Regions from separate parts of the Streptomyces sp. NBC_00370 genome, predicted to be linked through region 1. Evidence: riboswitches for the same ligand, from Rfam matches in the RefSeq annotation. Region 1 holds a riboswitch; each other region holds the start of a gene.
The links. Region 1 has a riboswitch for cyclic di-AMP ahead of OHS57_RS15110 (transglycosylase family protein). Riboswitches for the same ligand answer to the same signal wherever they lie in the genome.

Region 1 (4,830 bases):
CGTTGGCCGAGCCCTCCTCGATACCGCGGGCGAGGCGCTCCGGGTTGGTGACGAAGAGGTCGTCGCCGACGATCTGGACCTTGGCGCCCAGCTTGTCGGTGAGGACCTTCCAGCCGGCCCAGTCGTCCTCGAACAGCGGGTCCTCGATGGAGACGAGCGGGTACGAGGCGACGAGCTCCTCGTAGTACTCGGTCATCTCGGCGGCCGAGCGGGACTCGCCCTCGAAGTTGTACTTGCCCTCGCTGTAGAACTCGGAGGCGGCGACGTCGAGCGCGAGCGCGATGTCACGGCCGGCGACGTAGCCGGCCTCCTTGATCGCTTCGAGGATGAGGTCGAGCGCGGCGCGGTTGGAGTCCAGGTTCGGCGCGAAGCCGCCCTCGTCACCGAGACCGGTGGCCAGGCCCTTGTCCTTCAGGACGCGCTTGAGGGTGTGGTAGACCTCGGCGCCCCAGCGCAGCGCCTCGGAGAAGGACTCGGCGCCGATCGGGGCGATCATGAACTCCTGGATGTCCACGTTCGAGTCGGCGTGCGACCCGCCGTTCAGGATGTTCATCATCGGGACGGGCAGCAGGTGCGCGTTCGGACCGCCGAGGTAGCGGAACAGCGGCAGGTCGGACGCCTCGGAGGCGGCGTGCGCCACGGCGAGGGAGACACCCAGGATGGCGTTGGCGCCGAGCGACGACTTGTCGGGGGTGGCGTCCAGGTCCAGCATCGCCTGGTCGATCAGCCGCTGCTCGGTGGCGTCGTAGCCGACGAGCTCCGGGCCGATCTGCTCGATGACGGCGAGGACGGCCTTCTCGACGCCCTTGCCCTGGTAACGGTTCTGGTCACCGTCGCGGAGCTCAAGGGCCTCGAACGCACCGGTGGAGGCACCGGAGGGGACAGCAGCACGGCCTGTGCTGCCGTCGTCGAGGCCGACCTCGACCTCGACCGTGGGGTTGCCTCGGGAGTCGAGGATTTCCCGGGCTACGACGACGTCGATGGACGGCACGAGCATCTCCTTCTGGGATGTGACGCTTGGAGCGCAGGGCCCGTTGGCCTTGCGCCAAGAGCCTAACCGGCGGCGGGGCGTCGGCCGGCCTGTGCCCGCACGCTGGGACGAAATGAGGACCGAATACCCGGCAGGCCGGACAAATCCGGCGGCTGCTTCACCGGGACCCCGTAGCGGGCCCGCACCCGCACCCGCACAAGGAACCCCGGCCCGGCACGCACGGGGGACGCGCGCCGGACCGGGGTGGTCGGTGAGGACCGGTCGGGTCAGTGACCCGGGACTAGCTGAGGTGGAGCTGCTGGCCCGGGTAGATCACATCGGCGTCCTTGACGATGTCCTTGTTCAGGTCGAAGACCTTCTTCCAGCCGCCCTTGACGTGATGGGCGGTGGCGATCTTCGAAAGGGTGTCGCCACCCTTGACCTTGTACTCGCCGTCACCCTTCTTGATCGTGGTGGGACGGCTCTGGCCGCGCGACGCGGGCTGCGCCTCGCTGCGGCTCGACTGCTGCTTCGAGGAGGGCTGCGCCTGCTGCTGCTTGGGCTGCGCCTGCTGCTGGGGGGCCTGCTCCTGCGGCTGGGCGGCGTCCGAACTGCTGGACGCGCCGGACAGGTTGACGCCACAGCTCGGCCAGGCGCCCTTGCCCTGGCTGGCCAGGACCTTCTCGGCGACGGCTATCTGCTGCGACTTGGAGGCCTGGTCGGCGCTGGAGGCGTAGGCGGTGCCGCCGTACGCGGCCCAGGTGGACGACGAGAACTGCAGACCGCCGTAGTACCCGTTGCCGGTGTTGATCGACCAGTTGCCGCCGGACTCGCACGAGGCGACCTGGTCCCACTCCGAGGTGGAGGCGGCCGATGCGGACGTGGCACCGAGCAGCGGTACCGCGATGGCGGCACCGGTCACTCCGGCGAGCGTCGCGTAGCGGACGGCCTTGGACGGGCGGCGGTGCTTGGCATTGCTGGAACGCAGCATGGAGCATCTCCTCACCGACGCCTACGAGGTCAGCTGTCGGGTTCGGGCCAAGTGAGTTGCCCGGCCACCTGCCGCGTGACGGCAGGTGGCTACACCCCGAGCCGGTCGGCGGCCGTCTCTCGACGGCCGGGTCCGGCGCCTAACCTTGGGTCCCCCGCTCCTGCCTACGGCGCTTTACGCGACGACTGTTCCCGGCGTCCGGCGGCAGGATTCGGCGTGCCGGTCGACGGGGCCCGCGGTGCGAGCGGTTCAGACGTAAACACAGCCCGCCCCGGATGTTCAAAGGAGAGCATCACGGATAAATCGCCCTTACCGGTCTTCAACACCGTTGTGTTTTCGCAGGTGGGAGCGGAAAGGGACGAACCCGGCGGGCAGAGCACACCAATTACGGCAAAGAGACCCTTGTCTCACTTTCACAGAAGTGGACATAGGGTCTCTAACTGCCCTCGCTGCAGAGGCTACTTCGCGAGATCCGCACTGGCCAGCGCCGCGTCCGCCGCGTAGATCTGCTGCCAGCCGCCCGGCAGCTTCAGCGCGTCGGTGATCAGCGTCGGGGCCTCGTCCACGGGGGCGGCGTACTGACCGACGGAGATGCCGTCACCCTTCGCGTCATGTACCGGTTCGTTAACTCGCGAGGCATGACGGCCAGTTTCCCGCTGTTCGCCCGAATTGCCCGGCCGTGTCGTCTCGGGAGCCGCGGCGCCGCGGTGCTTGGACGCCTTGGAGGGGGTCCCGGACGGCGTGCCGGACGGTGTCCCGGAGGCGTCAGGGGCGGGCGTGGTCGCCGAGGGGGCGCCGGAGGGGGTGGTGGCCGACGGCGAAGGCGCGGGCGTGTCCGTGGCCTTCGGGGACGTGCTGCTGTCGCCGCCGCCGGTCACGCCGTCGATCAGACCACCGACCACGCTGCCGACGGTGCCGCCGCCGTTGTCGTTGCTCACGCCGGTCGGCGCCTCGTCCTCGGCCGCCGGGTCGGAACCCGCACCGGGGTCGACGTCCGGCGTGACGTCGCTCTTGGTGAGACCGGAGACCGCGGCGCAGCTCGTCCACGCCTGCGGGCCCTGTGCGTCGAGGACCTTCTCGGCCACCTGTATCTGCTGGGCGCGGCTGGCGAGGTCGGGCCGGCTGGCGTACTGGTCACCCCCGAAGGAGTTCCAGGTCTCCTGCGACATCTGCAGCCCGCCGTAATAGCCGTTCTCCAGGTTCGCGCTCCACGTGCCGCCGCTCTCGCACTCGGCGACGTGGTCCCAGGTCGTGGCGTCTGCGGCGGAGGCGCCGGCAGCGCCGAGCAGCGGGATCGCGATCGCCGATCCGGTCACCCCTGCGGCGACGATCAGTGCGGGAGCCTGCCGAGGGCGGCGATGACGGCCGTTCGCGGACATGCGGTTGCCTTCCGTGTGACGGGAAATACGACTACACCGTGTGGCTGGTGGAGCTGTCGGTGAACGTAGCGGTACTCGAACGTCTGTCACAAGTCGATGCAGCGGAGATCACGTGAAAGTCACGGACTTGACGGTTTGTCAGTCGGACAGAGGTGTGAACTGCACCGGAAGCGTGCGCAATCCACGCATGATGAGCCCCCCACGCCACCGCAAATCGGAAGGATCCTCCGCAAGGCGCACATCGGGCAGCCGGGTCAGAAGTGTGGCAAGTGCGGTCCGACCCTCCAGCCGTGCCAGGGGTGCGCCGAGGCAGTAGTGGATTCCGTGCCCGTATCCGAGGTGTTGATTGTCACTCCGAGCGAGATCCAGCCGGTCGGGGTCGTCGAAGCGGGCGGGGTCGCGGTCGGCGGCGGCGAGGACGACGAGGACGGGGTCGCCGGTCGCGACGGCCACCCCGCCGACGGTCAGCGGTTCGGTCGCGTAGCGCCAGGTGGCGAGTTCCACCGGCCCGTCGTAGCGCAGGAGTTCTTCCACGCCCGTGGCGAGCAGGCCGGTGTCGCCGGCGGCGAGCGCTTCCTGGAGCCTGGTCCGCTGGCCGGGGTTGCGCAGCAGCGCGTACGTGCCGTTGCCGATGAGGTTGACCGTCGTCTCGAATCCGGCGAACAGGATGATGAAGGCCATCGCCGCCGCTTCGTTCTCGGTCAGGTGCTCCCCGTGGTCGCCGGCCCGGATCAAACCTGAGATCAGATCGTCGCCGGGCTCCCGCCGCTTGCGGTGGATCAGTTCGGCGAGATAGCCGCGCATCTTCTTCACCGAGCGCGCGACGCCGCCGCGCGGACCTCCGCCGTGCCGGATCATCATGCCGGCCCAGTCCCTGAAGTCGTCCTGGTCCTCGGCCGGTACGCCGAGCAGGTCGCAGATCGCGTAGATGGGGAGCGGGAAGGCGAAGTCGTGGATGAGGTCGGCCGAGCCCTTCGCCGCGAAGTCGTCGATCAGCCGGTCCGTCAACTCCTGCACGCGTGGTGCGAATTCGGCCACCCGGCGCGGGGTGAACGCCTTGGAGACGAGCCGGCGCAGCCGGGTGTGGTCGGGCGGGTCGATGTTCAGCAGATGCGTCATCAGATCCGCGTCGCGCTCGCCGGGGATCCCGGTCTTGCCCTTGGCGGCGGCGCTCCCCGCGTGGTGCACGGGGTTCTTCGACAGCCGCGCGTCGGCGAGCGCCTGCTTGGCGTCCCCGTACCGCGTCACCAGCCAGGCGTCGACCCCGCTCGGGAGCGTGGTCCTGTGCACCGGCGCGTGCTCACGGAGCCAGGCGTACGCGGGGTACGGGTCGGTGGCGAACTCCCAGGTGAAGAGCGCGGGCGCGGGGGGCGTGGTCGGGGAGGGCTGGTCGGGCATCCCCCGACCCTAACGACCCGCCCGCCGCGTCCGTCAGCGGTGGTCCCGCACGCCGTGCCCCTCGGCGGTACGGATCGTGTCCCTATATACAC
Region 2 (4,830 bases), 3.0 Mb from region 1:
CGACGAACTGTGCAGGTACGCCGTGCTGTTCGGCGACCCGCAGCTGGCCCTGACCGCGGTGACCCGGGTCCTGGACATCACGGCAGCCGAGGTGAAGGCCGTCGCCGCCGCGCGACTGCGCCCCGACAACAGGGCGGTCCTGGTGTACGAACCGCTCGCCGCCGAAGAGCCTGCTGACGAAGCGGCCACCGAAGAGACCGAGCACGAAGGGGCGGACAAGTGACCGAGGCTGCCGCGACCATGGAGTTCCACCCGCGGCCGACGGCCGGCGAGGCCAGGCCCTGGGCCTTCCCCGCGCCCGAACGGGGCGCCCTGGCCAACGGTCTGACGGTGCTGCGCTGTCACCGCCCGGGACAGCAGGTGGTGGCCGTCGAGATCTGTCTCGACGCCCCCCTCGACGCCGAGCCGGAAGGGCTCGACGGCATCGCCACGATCATGGCGCGCGCCCTGTCAGAGGGCACCGACAAGCACTCGGCCGAGGAGTTCGCCGCCGAGCTGGAGCGCTGCGGCGCCACGCTCGACGCGCACGCCGACCACCCCGGCGTCCGGGTCTCCCTCGAAGTGCCGGTCTCCCGGCTGCCCAAGGCGCTCGGCCTGGTCGCGGAGGCGCTGCGCGCCCCCGCCTTCGCGGACAGCGAGATCGAGCGGCTGGTGCGCAACCGCCTCGACGAGATCCCGCACGAGACGGCCAACCCGGGCCGCCGCGCCGCCAAGCAGCTCTCCAAGGAGCTGTTCCCGGCGTCCCTGCGGATGTCCCGGCCGCGCCAGGGCACCGAGGAGACGGTCGAGCGGATCGACGCGGCGGGCGTGCGCGCCTTCTACGACGCGTACGTCCGTCCGGCCACGGCGACCGCCGTGGTCGTCGGCGATCTCACCGGCGTCGATCTGGACCAGGTGCTCGCCGACAGCCTCGGCGACTGGACGGGCAACACGGCAGAGCCGCGCCCGGTGCCCGCCGTCACCGCCGACGACACGGGCCGCGTCGTGATCGTGGACCGACCGGGCGCCGTACAGACGCAGTTGCTGATCGGCCGCATCGGCGCCGACCGGCACGACCGCGTCTGGCCGGCCCAGGTGCTCGGCACGTACTGCCTGGGCGGCACGCTCACCTCCCGGCTCGACCGGGTGCTGCGTGAGGAGAAGGGCTACACGTACGGCGTACGGGCGTTCGGCCAGGTGCTGCGCTCGGCCGCCGACGGCACGGGCGCCGCGATGCTCGCCATCAGCGGTTCGGTGGACACGGAGTCCACCGGCCCGGCGCTGGAGGACCTCTGGACGGTGCTGCGCACCCTCGCGGCGGACGGTCTCACCGAGGCCGAGCGGGACGTCGCCGTGCAGAACCTGGTCGGGGTCGCCCCGCTGAAGTACGAGACGGCCGCCTCGGTCGCCGGGACGCTGGCCGACCAGGTCGAGCAGCATCTCCCGGACGACTTCCAGGCGCAGTTGTACGCGCGGCTGGCCGAGACGGGCACGGTCGAGGCGACGGCCGCTGCCGTCAACGCGTTCCCGGTCGACCGGCTCGTCACGGTGCTCGTCGGTGACGCCGCGCAGATCAAGGAGCCGGTCACGGCTCTCGGTATCGGCGATGTGACGGTCGTCGCGGGCTGATCCGTCCGTAAGGGCCGATCCGAGCGGCAGGACCTCAGGGGAGAACCCCGGTGCGGGTGGCCGGGGTTCTCCCTTTTGCCCGCTCTGCCCTGTGGTGTGCGCTACAAATGCCCGCGCGGCTTTGGTGATGCGAAGTCCGCCCGCTTAGCGTCGGTCGGGCTGTCCGCCAGTCACCAGCCGCGTCCGCGGCATCGGGCAGCCATCGCCGAGTCCCCGTCAGGCGCGAGCCTGGGGAGCCGGGGACCCATGTCCCTGGGGTGAATCGGATGCCTTCGCCGGCCGTGCGGAGGTGCCCGTAGGAGACCTTCCTGCTCCGAACCCGTCAGCTAACCCGGTAGGCGAGAAGGAAGGAAAGGATCAGCCACTCCATGGCGTTCACCCGTCCCACCGGGAAGCACCGTGCCCGCAGACGTCCCACCCGCAGGAGCATGAGCGTGGCGGGCGTCGCGACGCTCACCGTCAGCGGAGTCGTCGGAGCACTGTCCTCCCAGGCGCTCGCCGCCGAGCCCGAGGGCCCGGCCGCAGGACAGGGCAGCAGCACCACCCAGGCCATCGTCATCGGCGATTCGATAAGCGACACCATCGCCGCCCAGGCGACGGCCCAGCGGGCCGCCGCCGAGCAGGCGAAGCGGGTCGCCGAGGCCAGGGCGGAGGCGAAGCGGAAGGCCGAGGCGCGCGCCCAAGAGGTGCGCGAGGCCAGGCAGCGCGCCGCGCGCGCCGCCGCGCGCAAGCGGCTGAACGCCTTCCGGACGCCGGTCGCGCACTCGTACGTGAGCACCGGGTACGAGAGCGGCGGGGCGCTGTGGTCGTCCGGCAGCCACACCGGCATCGACTTCCACGCCGCCACGGGCACCGAGGTGGTCGCCGTCGGCGCCGGCACCGTCGTGGAGGCGGGCTGGGGCGGCGCTTACGGCAACAACGTGGTGATCCGGATGCGCGACGGCATGTACACGCAGTACGGCCATCTCTCCTCGATCCAGGTGACGGTCGGCCAGTCCGTCACGCCGGGGGAGCGGATCGCCCTCTCGGGGGCGACGGGCAACGCCACAGGACCGCATCTGCACTTCGAGGCCAGGACCGGCCAGGAGTACGGCACGGACGTCGACCCGCTGGCGTATCTGCGCAAGCACGGCGTGCACGTCTGACACCGGCGGCCCCCGCGGGCCCACGCGGACAGCCAAGCGGCGGTGACCCCCGGATCCGGGGGTCACCGCCGCTTGGCTACGGACGCTTCGGACGCGCCGGGCGGGTCAGACCGTCTCGGGAAGCTCGTCCAGTCCCTCGGCCACCAGCTTCGACAGCCGGTCCAGCGCGGCGTCGGCGCCGTCCGCGTCGGAAGCGAGCACGACCTCCTCGCCGCCCTGCGCACCGAGTCCCAGCACGGCCAGCATGGACGCGGCGTTGACCGGGCTGCCGCCTTCCTTCGCGATCGTGACGGGGACGCCGGAGGCCGTGGCGGCGCGGACGAAGATGGATGCGGGGCGGGCGTGCAGGCCCTCGGCCCAGCCGACGTTGACGCGGCGCTCAGCCATGGTGTTGCCCTTCAAGTCTCAAGAGGTTGTCTAGACCAGTGTCTCATGTGCGGCCAAAACGGTTCTGCCGCCCCAGGGTGCCCCGCCCCGCCACCGGCCGCGACCGCTGCGAACGCCGCGGGTCAGGCCATAGGCTTGACGTATGACGCCGTCGGATCACGCGTACCCCGATCACTGGGAAGCAGACGTGGTGCTGCGCGACGGAGGCACCGCGCGGATCAGGCCCATCACCGCCGACGACGCCGAACGGCTGGTGAGCTTCTACGAGCAGGTCTCCGACGAGTCCAAGTACTACCGCTTCTTCGCGCCGTACCCCCGGCTCTCCGACAAGGACGTGCACCGGTTCACCCACCACGACTACGTGGACCGGGTCGGACTCGCCGTCACCGTGGGCGGCGACTTCATCGCGACCGTCCGCTACGACCGGATCGACGAGCTGGGCCGCTCGGCCTCGGCGCCCGCCGACGAGGCGGAGGTCGCCTTCCTCGTCCAGGACGCCCACCAGGGGCGCGGCGTCGCCTCCGCACTGCTCGAACACATCGCGGCGGTCGCACGCGAGCGCGGCATCCGGCGCTTCGCCGCCGAGGTGCTGCCCGCCAACAACAAGATGATCAAGGTGTTCCGGGACGCCGGATTCACCCAGAAGCGCAGCTTCGAGGACGGCGCCGTACGCCTCACCCTCGACCTCGAACCCACCGCCGAGTCGCTGGCCGTGCAGCGCGGCCGTGAGCAGCGGGCCGAGGCGCGCTCGGTGCAGCGGCTGCTGGCCCCCGGATCCGTTGCCGTCGTCGGCACCAGCCGGACCCCCGGCGGCGTCGGCCGCACGGTCCTGCGCAACCTCCTCGGCGCCGGCTTCACCGGCCGTACGTACGCGGTCAACAGCGCCTTCGCCGACGACGAGGGCGAGCTGGACGGCGTACCCGCCCTGCGCTCGGTCGCCGCCGTCGAAGGCCCGGTCGACCTGGCCGTCATCGCCGTACCCGCCGGCCGGGTGCCGGACGCCGTCGCCGACTGCGGCGCGCACGGCGTACGGGGCGTGGTCGTGCTCTCCGCCGGATACGCCGAGAGCGGCGACCGGGGCAGGGAGCGCCAGCGCGCCCTGCTGCGGCAGGCCCGCTCGTACGGGATGCGGCTCATCGGCCCCAACGCCTTCGGGATCATCAACACCGCGGCCGACGTACGGCTGAACGCCTCCCTCACACCGCAGTCGCCGCACCGCGGCCGCATCGGGCTCTTCACCCAGTCGGGCGCGATCGGTATCGCCCTGCTCTCCGGCCTCCACCGGCGCGGCGCCGGCCTCTCGTCCTTCGTCTCGGCGGGCAACCGCGCCGACGTCTCGGGCAACGAGTTCCTGCAGTACTGGTACGAGGACCCGGAGACCGACGTGGTCCTGATGTACCTCGAATCGCTCGGCAACCCGCGCAAGTTCACCCGGCTCGCCCGCCGGATGGCCGCCACGAAACCGGTCGTCGTCGTCAAGGGCGCCCGGCACACCGGCAGCGAACCGCCCGGCCACGCCGTCCCGGTCAGCCGCATCCCGGAGGGCACGGTCTCGGCCCTGATGCGGCAGGCCGGCGTCATCCGCGTCGACACCGTGACCGAGATGGTGGACGCCGGACTGCTGCTCGCGGGACAGCCGCTGCCCGCCGGGCCGCGCGTGGCGATCCTCGGCAACTCCGAGTCCCTCGGC
Region 3 (4,830 bases), 1.2 Mb from region 1:
CCGCCTTCGGCCCGTACGGCTTCTACGCGGTCTACGGCATGTTCATGTTCCCCGTCTTCGGCCTGGTGACCTGGCTGGTGATCTGGGCCAGACAGCGCGAGCTGCGCACCGTCGCCGCGCAGCTGCCCGCGTACGCGGCGGCGGGCTGGCTGGGGACGGCCGAGCCGGCCGCGCTGTCCTCGATGCGGGCCCGCACCATGGCGCGGGACTACGCGGGCCGTACGTACGGCACGACGGCCGCGCGGGCGGTCACCGAGTACGAGGTGACGGCGACCTCCCTGGCGTTCCTGCGCCACCGCGCCGGGCGCGGTCTCGCCGTCGGCGACTTCGCCGAGCGCGAGCGGGAGCTGCTGGACCGGCTGTGGGAGCGGAAGGAGCTGGCGGGGCCCGCGCTCACCTACGCGGCGCGGGCCACGGGCCGGGTCTGGGTGCCGCCGCCGTACGTCGACTACGACGGCTACAACCCGTACCGCCAGTACTGAGCCCGGATACCCGGGCCGCGGCGCCCCTACGCCGAGGCCGCCGTCAGCTCCGCGAGTTCTTCCGGCGTCAGTTCGAGATCCGCGACCGCCAGCAGCGACGGCAGCTGCTCGACCGTACGCGCGGAGGCGAGCGGCACAGCGACGGTCGGCTGCGCGGCCAGCCAGGCCAGCGCCACGGTCGCGACCTCGGCGCCGTGCGCCCCCGCGACCCGGTCGAGCGCGGCGAGGACCCGGGGACCACGGTCGGTGTTCAGATATTCGGCCGCGCCCTCGCTGCGTACGCTCTCGACGGTCGTGCCGGGCCGGTACTTGCCGGTCAGGAAGCCGCGGGCGAGCGAGAAGAACGGCACGGCGGCCAGCCCGTGCCGGGCGACGACGTCCCGCAGTTCGCCCTCGTAGCTGTCCCGCGAGACGAGGTTGTAGTTGACCTGGAGCGCCGCATAGCGGGCCAGGCCCTCCTTCTCGGCGAAGGTGACGGACTCGGACAGCCGCTCGGGCCCGATCTGGGAGGCGGCCACCGCGCGGACCTTGCCCTCCTTCACCAGCTGGTCGAGGGTCGTGACGATGTCCTCGACGGAGACGCTCGTGTCGTCGACATGCGTGTAGTACAGGTCGATGTAGTCGGTACGCAGTCGGCGCAGCGAGTCCTCGACCGCCGCCTTGATGTTCGCCGGCGCGAGCCCCTTGCGCTTCGGGTGGCTGGCGACCTTGGTGGCGATCAGGACGTCGGAGCGGTTGCCGCGTGAGGCGACCCAGTCGCCGATGATGGTCTCGGACTCGCCGCCCTCGTTGCCGTCGACCCAGGCGGTGTACGAGTCGGCGGTGTCGATGAAGTTGCCGCCCGCCGCCGTGTACGCGTCCAGTACGGCGAAGGACTGTGCCTCGTCGGCGCCCCAGCCGAAGACGTTGCCGCCGAGGGCCAGCGGGGAGACGTGGAGGTCGGAGGTGCCCAGCTTTCGCAGATCGGTCATTCGTCCATTGAACGCCGAAAGACCGACGACTCCGACGTCGGGGGGTGAGCGCCGGAGCCGCCGGGGTCTGGTGGGGTCAGGGGTTGATGCCCCTGGCCTGCAGCCATCCGTTCGGGTCGATACCGGTGCCGTCCGGGGTGTGCACCTCAAGGTGCAGATGCGGCCCGGTCACGTTGCCGGTCGCGCCGACGCGGCCGATCACATCGCCGGTGGTGACCTTCTGGCCCGCTGTGACGGTCATCGAGGACTGGTGGCAGAACCACAGCTCCGTGCCGTCCTCCAGCTCCAGGACCGTGCGGTAGCCGTACGAGCCGGCCCAGCCGGCCGACTTGACGGTAGCGCTGTGGATGGCCTTGATCGGGGTGCCCGTGGGCGCGGCGAAGTCCAGTCCCGTGTGGTAGCCGGAGGCCCACATGGAGCCGGCCTCACCGAAGGTGGAGGTGATCGTGTACGAGGCGACGGGGAGGGTGTAGCTGGAGGCGAGCTTCGCGAGCCGGAGCTCCTCGGCCTTCTTCTTGGCCGCTTCCTCCGCCTTCTGCTTCGCCTCTTCGACCTTCTTCTGGGCCTCGGTCTGCTGCTTCTTCGCCTCGGCCTCGGCCTGCTTCGCCGCGGTGGTCTCGGCGGCCGCCTGGGCCGCCTGGTCGGCCTCCGCCTGCTGGTGCTCGGCCTGCTGGAGGATCCGGGCCCGCAGGGCCTCGCCCGCGTCGCCGCCGGCGGTCGCGCCGTGCTGGACCGCGGAGCTCGCCACCAGGTCCGTGCCGCCGAGGGGGGCGCTGGCCAGGATGTTCGGCTCGGTCTCGTCCGGCAGCAGCGCGCTCACACCGGGCAGCGACTTGGCGTCCGGGATGTGGTCGGTTATCGCGTCCGGCAGCGAGATGGAGACCGCGGGCTTCTCCTGCGCCGTGGCGATACCGCCGGCGCCGACGGCGGCGATGACACCGACACCGAGGACCGTGGAGCTGCGGGCGAGTCCGTTGCGCTGCTTGGCGACGCGATGCCTGCCGCGTACCGGGAGGACGGACTCCTCGGTGGGATTCCACTCACCGGTGGGATTCCAGTCGCCCCAGGCCCCGTCCGGCGGGGCTTCGGTGGCGAGGCCGCCGAAGGGAGATGTTTCGAGGGAGGCCTCGGGGGCAGGCTTGTTGGACGCCACTGGGGCGCTCTCCTTTCCTTCCTTCTCGCCTACCGGGTTAGCTGACGGGTTCGGAGCAGGAAGGTCTCCTACGGGTGCGACTCGCTGCTTTGCGGCAGCAAGAAACTCCCGATTCACCCCAATTGTTGGTTCCCCGGTTCCCTTGCGGGATTCGGCGCGTGCGCACGGCGCCATCTCTGACGACGGCTGGGACGACCGCGCTGCGTTATCGAACGTTAATAGAGACCAGGCCGTTATTCCAAGCTGTTCCCGGTGATCGTTAACAAGTTCGCATCGGACGTAACAGGACACATGCAGGCGCAAGTGGGCGAGTTGACGGGTTTACGGACCCACACGTGTTTCTGATGGTGTGTCAGTAGTTATGCGCAGGGGCGCCGTTCGAACACGGAAGGTAGCGGGACGGGATCCGGACAGGATCCGGCGAGCGATACGCGCGATCTACGGCACGACCAGCGCGGCCCTACGGCACGACCGGCATCGTTCTGCGCCGCTCGGGCTGCCCCTCCGCCGGCCTGCTGACCGCGAGCAGCGCCATGTCGTCGTTGGGGCCGCCGCCCGTGTGCACCCGTACGTCGCCGATCATCGCGTCGAGCAGTTCGTCGGGCCCCGGGAAGATCACCCCGTCCAGCCGGCCGCGCGGGTCGTAGAAGACGCCCTGCCGGTCACGCGCCTCGGAGAGGCCGTCCGTGTAGAAGAGCAGCGTCGCGCCCGTCGGGTAGTCGATCTCGTCGGCGCGGTCCGGCCACCCGCCCAGCTCGGCCATCCCCAGCGGCAGCGCGAACTCGGTCGGCGAGAGCATCAGCGCGGCGCCGTCGGCGAACAGCATCAGCGGCTCGGGGTGCCCCCGGTTGATCAGCCGCACGACGTCCTTGCCGTGCGGGATCTCGGCCAGCACGGCGGTGGTGAACCCCTCGAAGAGATCGATGGTGCCGCGCCGCGCGCCCTCGCGGGTCATGGCGCGCTCCAGCCGCTGCGCGACCCCCTCCAGCGAGCTCTCCTGCTCCGCCGCCTCCCGGAAGGCGCCGATGACCACGGACACCGTCTCGACGGCCCCGAGCCCCTTGCCCCGCACGTCGCCGACGACCAGCCGTACGCCGTGCGGGGTGTCCTGTACGGCGAACAGGTCTCCCCCGATGAACGCGCCCTCCTGCGCCGCCTCGTACCGCGCGGCGATGTGCAGCCCGCCGATCCGGTCGGCGGGCGTCGGCAGGACGGCGCGCTGGGCCGTCTCGGCGATGATCCGGGCAGAGGTCAGCCGCTCGTTGGTGCGGCGGACGATGCGGTTGATGGCGAGCGCGAGGACGGAGACCACCAGGATCGTCAGCAGCTCGGTGAACGCCTGGAGTCTGAAGAGCCCGTCCCCGAAGACGCGCAGCACGATGTCGATCGCCACGGCGGCGGTGCCCGTCAGCAGGGTGCCCGTCAGGGTGAAGAAGGGCGCGGCGACCAGCGGGGCCGCGGCGAAGAAGGGGGACGCGGTGAAGCGGGTGGGGGTCGCCGAGTCGAAGACGACCCCGACGAAGATGACGAAAGCCGGCATACAGCGCACGATCCAGCGCGCGCGGGGGCTCTGGTCGCCGTCCGCGCGTTGCACTCTGCGCGCTGCCGGAGTCTTACGGCTCCCAAGCATCCCCACCAGTTGTCTCTCCTGCCGCTCCGGCTACGGTCGCGGACGGTACCGCGCCCCACCAAGGCTGGCCGCTGCCGCGCCGGGCTGCGACCCGCATCGACCGAGTGGGCTACCGGCACGCCCGGCGAAGATCCGGCCGTCCACTCCGACGATCCGCCCCTCGGCCGGACGACGCAAGCTCTGACAGCGAGCTCTTGCGCCTGGTCGGGCGGCGGAATCACCGAAGGCCCGGATCCAGTGTGGATCCGGGCCTTCGGTGGTGAGTAGCGGGGGCAGGATTTGAACCTACGACCTCTGGGTTATGAGCCCAGCGAGCTACCGAGCTGCTCCACCCCGCGTCGGTAAACCCAACTCTACGGCATCCCGATCAAGATCATCTCCACTCTCGGGCTGCCACGGTTTTCAGGCCGCCGTCACGACCTCGGCCTTCACCGCCGCCGACCACTCCACCAGCAGTCGCTGATAGCGCTCCTGCTCGGCCGGCGAGAGGCCGGCACCTGCCTGCGCCCAGAGGGCGCGGATCTCCGAATTGACGACGGCCGCGGACCGCACGGAACCGCGGGCGCGGGAAGAACGCGAAGAAGCGGACGGATA
Region 4 (4,830 bases), 2.6 Mb from region 1:
CAGTTCACTGTCGGGATACCACCAGTGGCCGTCGGAGGTGTTCTGCACGAGCAGCTCGCCCGTGGCGTAGGAGAAAGGATCGGTCACCTCGACGTTCTCCGCGCCTTCGATTCCCGCCAGCAGTTCGGGATCGAGGAAGAATTTTCCCTCGCGCTCCACGAGGACCAACGGCTCACCATTCGGCCTGACATGACGGACCGTGGTCCGCACCACGAGTTTGTCCTGCCGCCAGAACGGTTTCTCCATGTCGAGCCGCGGCCTGATTCCACCGGTGCGCCGGGCGAGTTCGACAAGGGATTCCAGCCGGCCCTCCTCCAGCAGGGTGGCCCGCAGTCTCCCGACGGCCGGCATTCCTTCTCTGACGCCCGGTGGGAAACATTCCAGCGCCATCTTCCGAACGACATCGAAATAGGTGCGCAGTTGAGCCCCGGTCCGTTGCAGAACGCGCGGCTCGGTCACCGGACGGAGTAATTCCACCCGATAGGAACGCCGTAGCAGTCTGTCGCGCAACTCCCCCGGTTCCGTGCCCTCCTTGACGGCCTCGACGACATGCCGCAGATGGCGGTAGTACGTGTCGGCCGTCGTGACGCCGCTGCTGTTGTTCCCGCCGTCCGCCCTGCGGACCCAGCGGTAGGTCGGATAGTCACCGAGAATGGAGACGGTGCGCGCCCGGGTGTAGGCGCGGGCCATGAAGAGCTGGTCCTCCAGCCGGACGCGCCCTTCGGGAAATGTGATGCCGTGGTCCAGCAGAAAGGATCTCCGGAACATCTTGTGCGGCGTCAGGCTCTCGATCAGTGGCGCGTCCTTGACCGTGCAGCGCTCGACGGTCCGTTTGAACACGTTGCTCGGTCCCGTCATCGTGCCGTACATCTTGCCAAGCACGATGTCCGAGTCGTTCCGCTCACCCAGCCTGACCAGGCGTTCCAGTGACTCCGGGGCGAGTTCGTCGTCCTGGTCGACGAACTGCACGTACTTGCCGCGGGCCAGTCGCACGCCGACGTTGCGGGGCTTGCCCGGCCAGCCGGAGTTCTCCTGATGGTGGACGCGCACATGCGGGTGGCGGGCGGCGAGCCGGCGCAGCCGCTCGGCCGAGTCGTCCGTCGACCCGTCATTCACATAGAGAATCTCGTAGGCGTCGGAGCCAAGGCTCTGGCCGGTCAGTGATGCGGCGCAGCGATCCAGATGCTCTCCGGCGTTGTAAACCGGAATCACTATGCTCACTTTCAGCATTCGGGCCCCCTCGTCAACAGCGGCGGTCACCGAGTGAGATTCACACACCCCTCAGAAGGTTGTACGTAAATATGACTTCGACACGACGGGTGCCGTTTCCCTGACGTTCATTCAGCCCAGCGGGCCGGCGCCGGGCGCGGGCGGCGCGGATGGCCACTTGACACCTGTTCAGAAACGCCCCGACGGGCTATCGTCCCCAGGGATCGCACTCTGCGCATCGTTGCCGATGCGTCCCACCGCGGGCAGGAGTCACGCCCCGCTCCGAGACCCCGGAGGCCCGGCGATGCTCTTCTGGACCCTCGCTCTGCTGCTCACCCTGATCGCCTTCGGCAGCATCGGCTACGCGATGGCCGGCCTCGGCCGGGGCAGCGGACGTACCGGTGCGCGCCGTATCGGCGACTGCACGATGCGCCATGTCCCCCGCATGCCGAACGGGCCCACCCCCGCCGGACGTGTGCGTCGTCCGGCCGGAGTGGGCCCGTCAGGTGGGTGAAGGTCCGGTCAGTAGGGACCGTTCACGTTGTCGATCGAGCCGTAGGTGGCAGCCGCGTAGTTGCACGCGGCGGTGATGTTGGCCACCGGGTCGTAGCTGTCCATGGACGTGCCGTCCACGTGGTACGCCTGGAACGTCGGGTCGATGACCTGCAGCAGTCCCTTGGACGGCGTGCCGGCGGCGGCGTTCGAGTCCCAGTTGTTGATGGCCGCCGGGTTGCCCGACGACTCCCGCATGATGTTGCGGTAGATGCCGTCGTAGCTGCCCGGGATGCCGTGGGCGGCCATGATGTCCAGCGACTCCTTGATCCAGCCGTCCAGGTCGTTGGTGTACGACGCGGCCGCCGTCTGGATGGGGGTGGTGCTCGTACCGCCCTGGGCGCTCTTGCCGGACGGGACGGCCGCCGCCGTGGCGGGCTTGGCCTCGGCCTTCGGGGCACTCTTCGGAGCGCTCTTCGTGACAGTCCTGTCGGCGGTCGTCGCCGCCGTCCTCGACGCCGCCTTCCCGCCCAGGGTCAGCTTGAGGCCGGGGTGGATCAGCGACGGGTTGCCGCCGACGGCCTGCCGGTTGTCCTGGTAGAGCTTCTTCCAGCCACCGCTCAGCGAGTGGGTGCGGGCGATCTTGGCGAGCGAGTCACCGGAGACCACGGAGTACGTGGTCGGCGCGGCCTTCTTGGCGGCCACGACGGACGCGGGGGCCGATTTCACGGCCGACTCGACGGCCGAGCTGTGGACGGACGGCGCCGCTGTGGCGGTGGTGGCGGCCACCAGCGGGATGGTGAGCGCCGCACCACCCGTACCGAATGCGATAAGGCGTCGGGTGAGCCGGCCGGTACGGGGACGACGGTGCTTCTTGGGCATGACTAATTCCTCTCCGTCGCCTGCGAGGTGAGCTGTCGGGTTCGGACTGGAGATGTCCGGCCACATGAATGTGGCTTCACCCCTAGCCGGTCCTGTTTACGGACCGGCGGCTTACCTTGGGTCCCCCGCTCCTGCCGTAAGTGAGTGGGATTGGGTTTTCCGGACGGCGGCAGGATTAGGCGGTCCACCCGGAGTGACGTGAACGTAAGCGACAAAGACCGGCCTGAACAAGTCCGGGATTACAGGAACATCTCGAATCGGGAATCCGACGGTTCGACATCTCGTTACCGGAACAAGATCCGAGAACTCAACTTTCCTTCTGTGCGCGGGAAATAGCAGCCGGCCGCGCGCACGCCCGACATGTCCTTACGTGACACACATCACGGGGATATACCGCAACCGCGCGCTCCAACGAGGAACGCCGAACGACAAGTTGACCTATCGGTGGCTATACGGACTTGAAGGTCAATACCGCCAAATCGCCCATATGGGAAGCGCGCGTGTGGTCGCGGACGAGGCAAGTGCCGTTGCCGCGCGCGGTATCCTTCCCTACGGCCGTCCCAGCCCGCCAAGCCCACTGACAGCTCTGGACGGGCCGTTTTCGAGGAGCAAGACGCGTGAGCGAGAACGAAGCACTGATCACCTTCGTCCGGGCCCGGCTGGACGAGGAGGAGCAGATCGCGCGCAACGGTGGCAGCGACACGTGGCGGTGCCCGCCGGACCGGCCGGGCGAGGTGCACAGCTCCACGGGCCCGATCGCCTTCAGCATGAAGGACTACGGCTACGACCATCACATCGCCCACCAGGACCCGGCGCAGACCCTCCGCCGTATCGAGACCACCCGGGTACTCATCGGCGAGTACGCGGAGGTGGCCGAGCTGGACGTGGACCGCCCCGCCCGTGACTTCCCCTCCGGGCGCGCGGTCGGCCTGGGCTTCGTCGTCCGGCAGATCGCGGCCGAGCACGCGGGACACCCCGACTACCGGGTGAAGTGGCTTCCCCGGTTCGCCGGTTGAGCTGACGGAGGGCGGACACCGCCGCACCGAATATCGCTTTCGCGGCGGACGTCCGACGGTTAATCTCCGAACGACGGCCGACCCCGTGAGGAGCTGAGATGCCCGGTCACCCGAGCGCGCGTTGACGTAGGTCCCGACCGACCTGTCATCGCGTGCCGCCTCTGATCGCGGCACGGCGAGCCTTTTCCTCAGCCCTCGGCGCCCCAAGGGGTCACTGTGCCGTTCCGTCTTCCCGCCCTGTCGCGGGACCGTGATTTCCGCAGTCTCTGGGCCGGCCAGAGCGCCTCGCAGCTCGGGGCACAGGCCGCGCAGGTCACACTGCCGCTCGTCGCCGTGGTGGCACTGCACGCGGGCGCCGGTCAGCTCGGCGCCCTCCGCGCGGTGCAGCAGGCACCGATCCTGCTGTTCTCGCTCTTCGTGGGGGCGTGGGTGGACCGCAGGCGCTCCCGCACCATGATGGTGCTGGCCGACGCGGGCCGCGCCGTGGCACTGGCCGTGATCCCGGTCTGCTGTCTTCTCGGGGTGCTCGGCGTTCCGGTGCTGTTCGTGGTCGCTTTCCTGGTGGGCGTACTGAGCGTGTGCTTCGACGTGGCGTACCAGGCGTCGCTGGTACGCCTGGTGCCACGCGACCAGCTCGCCCAGGGCAACAGCCTGCTGGAGGGCAGCAGGTCGGCGGCGCAGATCGGCGGCCCCGCGCTCGGCGGGGCGATGGTCTCGCTGCTCTCCGTACCGGTCGCCGCGGCGGCCAACGCCTGCTTCTTCGTCCTGTCGTCCCTGTCGGTCCGGCGGATCAGCCGCAACGAGCCGGTACCCCTGTCCGGGGCGGGATCCGGGCCCGGGTCCGAGGGGCGGTCCGCCGTCCGGATGTGGCGGCAGATCCACGAGGGACTGCGTCTGGTCGTCAGCGACGGCTCGCTGCGGGCCGTGGGGATCTGCTCGGCCCTCTTCCAGTTCTCCTTCGCCGGTCTGATGACCGTCTATCTGCTCTTCCTGTCGCGCACCCTGCAGCTGCCGGGCACCGCCGTCGGCCTGGCGCTCGCGGCCGTCGGTCCCGGCGCGCTGGCGGGTTCGCTGCTGGCGGCGTGGCTGCCCGGAAGGATCGGGTACGGCCTGGTGCTGGTGTCGGCGGCCGTGCTCGGGGACGGCGTACTGCTGTGCGTCCCCGCGCTGCACGGGTCGGGCGCCGCCACCCTCGCCCTGCTCATGGCGGTGAACTTCGTCTTCGGCGTCT

Region 2: another riboswitch for cyclic di-AMP. It lies ahead of OHS57_RS28580 (M23 family metallopeptidase); the one in region 1 lies ahead of OHS57_RS15110 (transglycosylase family protein).
Region 3: another riboswitch for cyclic di-AMP. It lies ahead of OHS57_RS20665 (M23 family metallopeptidase); the one in region 1 lies ahead of OHS57_RS15110 (transglycosylase family protein).
Region 4: another riboswitch for cyclic di-AMP. It lies ahead of OHS57_RS03535 (LysM peptidoglycan-binding domain-containing protein); the one in region 1 lies ahead of OHS57_RS15110 (transglycosylase family protein).

The regions. Positions count from the first base shown of each region.
Region 1 covers NZ_CP107968.1:3,410,530-3,415,359, forward strand. Annotated here, with positions in the region: gene eno (phosphopyruvate hydratase) at 1-991, opposite strand, end outside; gene OHS57_RS15110 (transglycosylase family protein) at 1,272-1,961, opposite strand; cyclic di-AMP (ydaO/yuaA leader) riboswitch at 1,965-2,143, opposite strand; gene OHS57_RS15115 (transglycosylase family protein) at 2,420-3,340, opposite strand; gene OHS57_RS15120 (cytochrome P450 family protein) at 3,479-4,738, opposite strand; gene OHS57_RS15125 (nucleoside triphosphate pyrophosphohydrolase) at 4,772-4,830, opposite strand, start outside.
Region 2 covers NZ_CP107968.1:6,394,984-6,399,813, forward strand. Annotated here, with positions in the region: gene OHS57_RS28570 (M16 family metallopeptidase) at 1-223, shown strand, start outside; gene OHS57_RS28575 (M16 family metallopeptidase) at 241-1,608, shown strand; cyclic di-AMP (ydaO/yuaA leader) riboswitch at 1,802-1,963, shown strand; gene OHS57_RS28580 (M23 family metallopeptidase) at 1,977-2,753, shown strand; gene OHS57_RS28585 (HPr family phosphocarrier protein) at 2,859-3,140, opposite strand; gene OHS57_RS28590 (bifunctional acetate--CoA ligase family protein/GNAT family N-acetyltransferase) at 3,283-4,830, shown strand, end outside.
Region 3 covers NZ_CP107968.1:4,622,120-4,626,949, reverse strand. Annotated here, with positions in the region: gene OHS57_RS20675 (PrsW family intramembrane metalloprotease) at 1-482, shown strand, start outside; gene OHS57_RS20670 (aldo/keto reductase) at 509-1,453, opposite strand; gene OHS57_RS20665 (M23 family metallopeptidase) at 1,530-2,606, opposite strand; cyclic di-AMP (ydaO/yuaA leader) riboswitch at 2,618-2,773, opposite strand; gene OHS57_RS20660 (PP2C family protein-serine/threonine phosphatase) at 3,067-4,236, opposite strand; tRNA gene OHS57_RS20655 (tRNA-Met) at 4,501-4,574, opposite strand; gene OHS57_RS20650 (hypothetical protein) at 4,639-4,830, opposite strand, start outside.
Region 4 covers NZ_CP107968.1:825,395-830,224, forward strand. Annotated here, with positions in the region: gene OHS57_RS03525 (glycosyltransferase family 2 protein) at 1-1,230, opposite strand, end outside; gene OHS57_RS03530 (hypothetical protein) at 1,514-1,723, shown strand; gene OHS57_RS03535 (LysM peptidoglycan-binding domain-containing protein) at 1,732-2,583, opposite strand; cyclic di-AMP (ydaO/yuaA leader) riboswitch at 2,586-2,750, opposite strand; gene OHS57_RS03540 (DUF6221 family protein) at 3,201-3,599, shown strand; gene OHS57_RS03545 (MFS transporter) at 3,816-4,830, shown strand, end outside.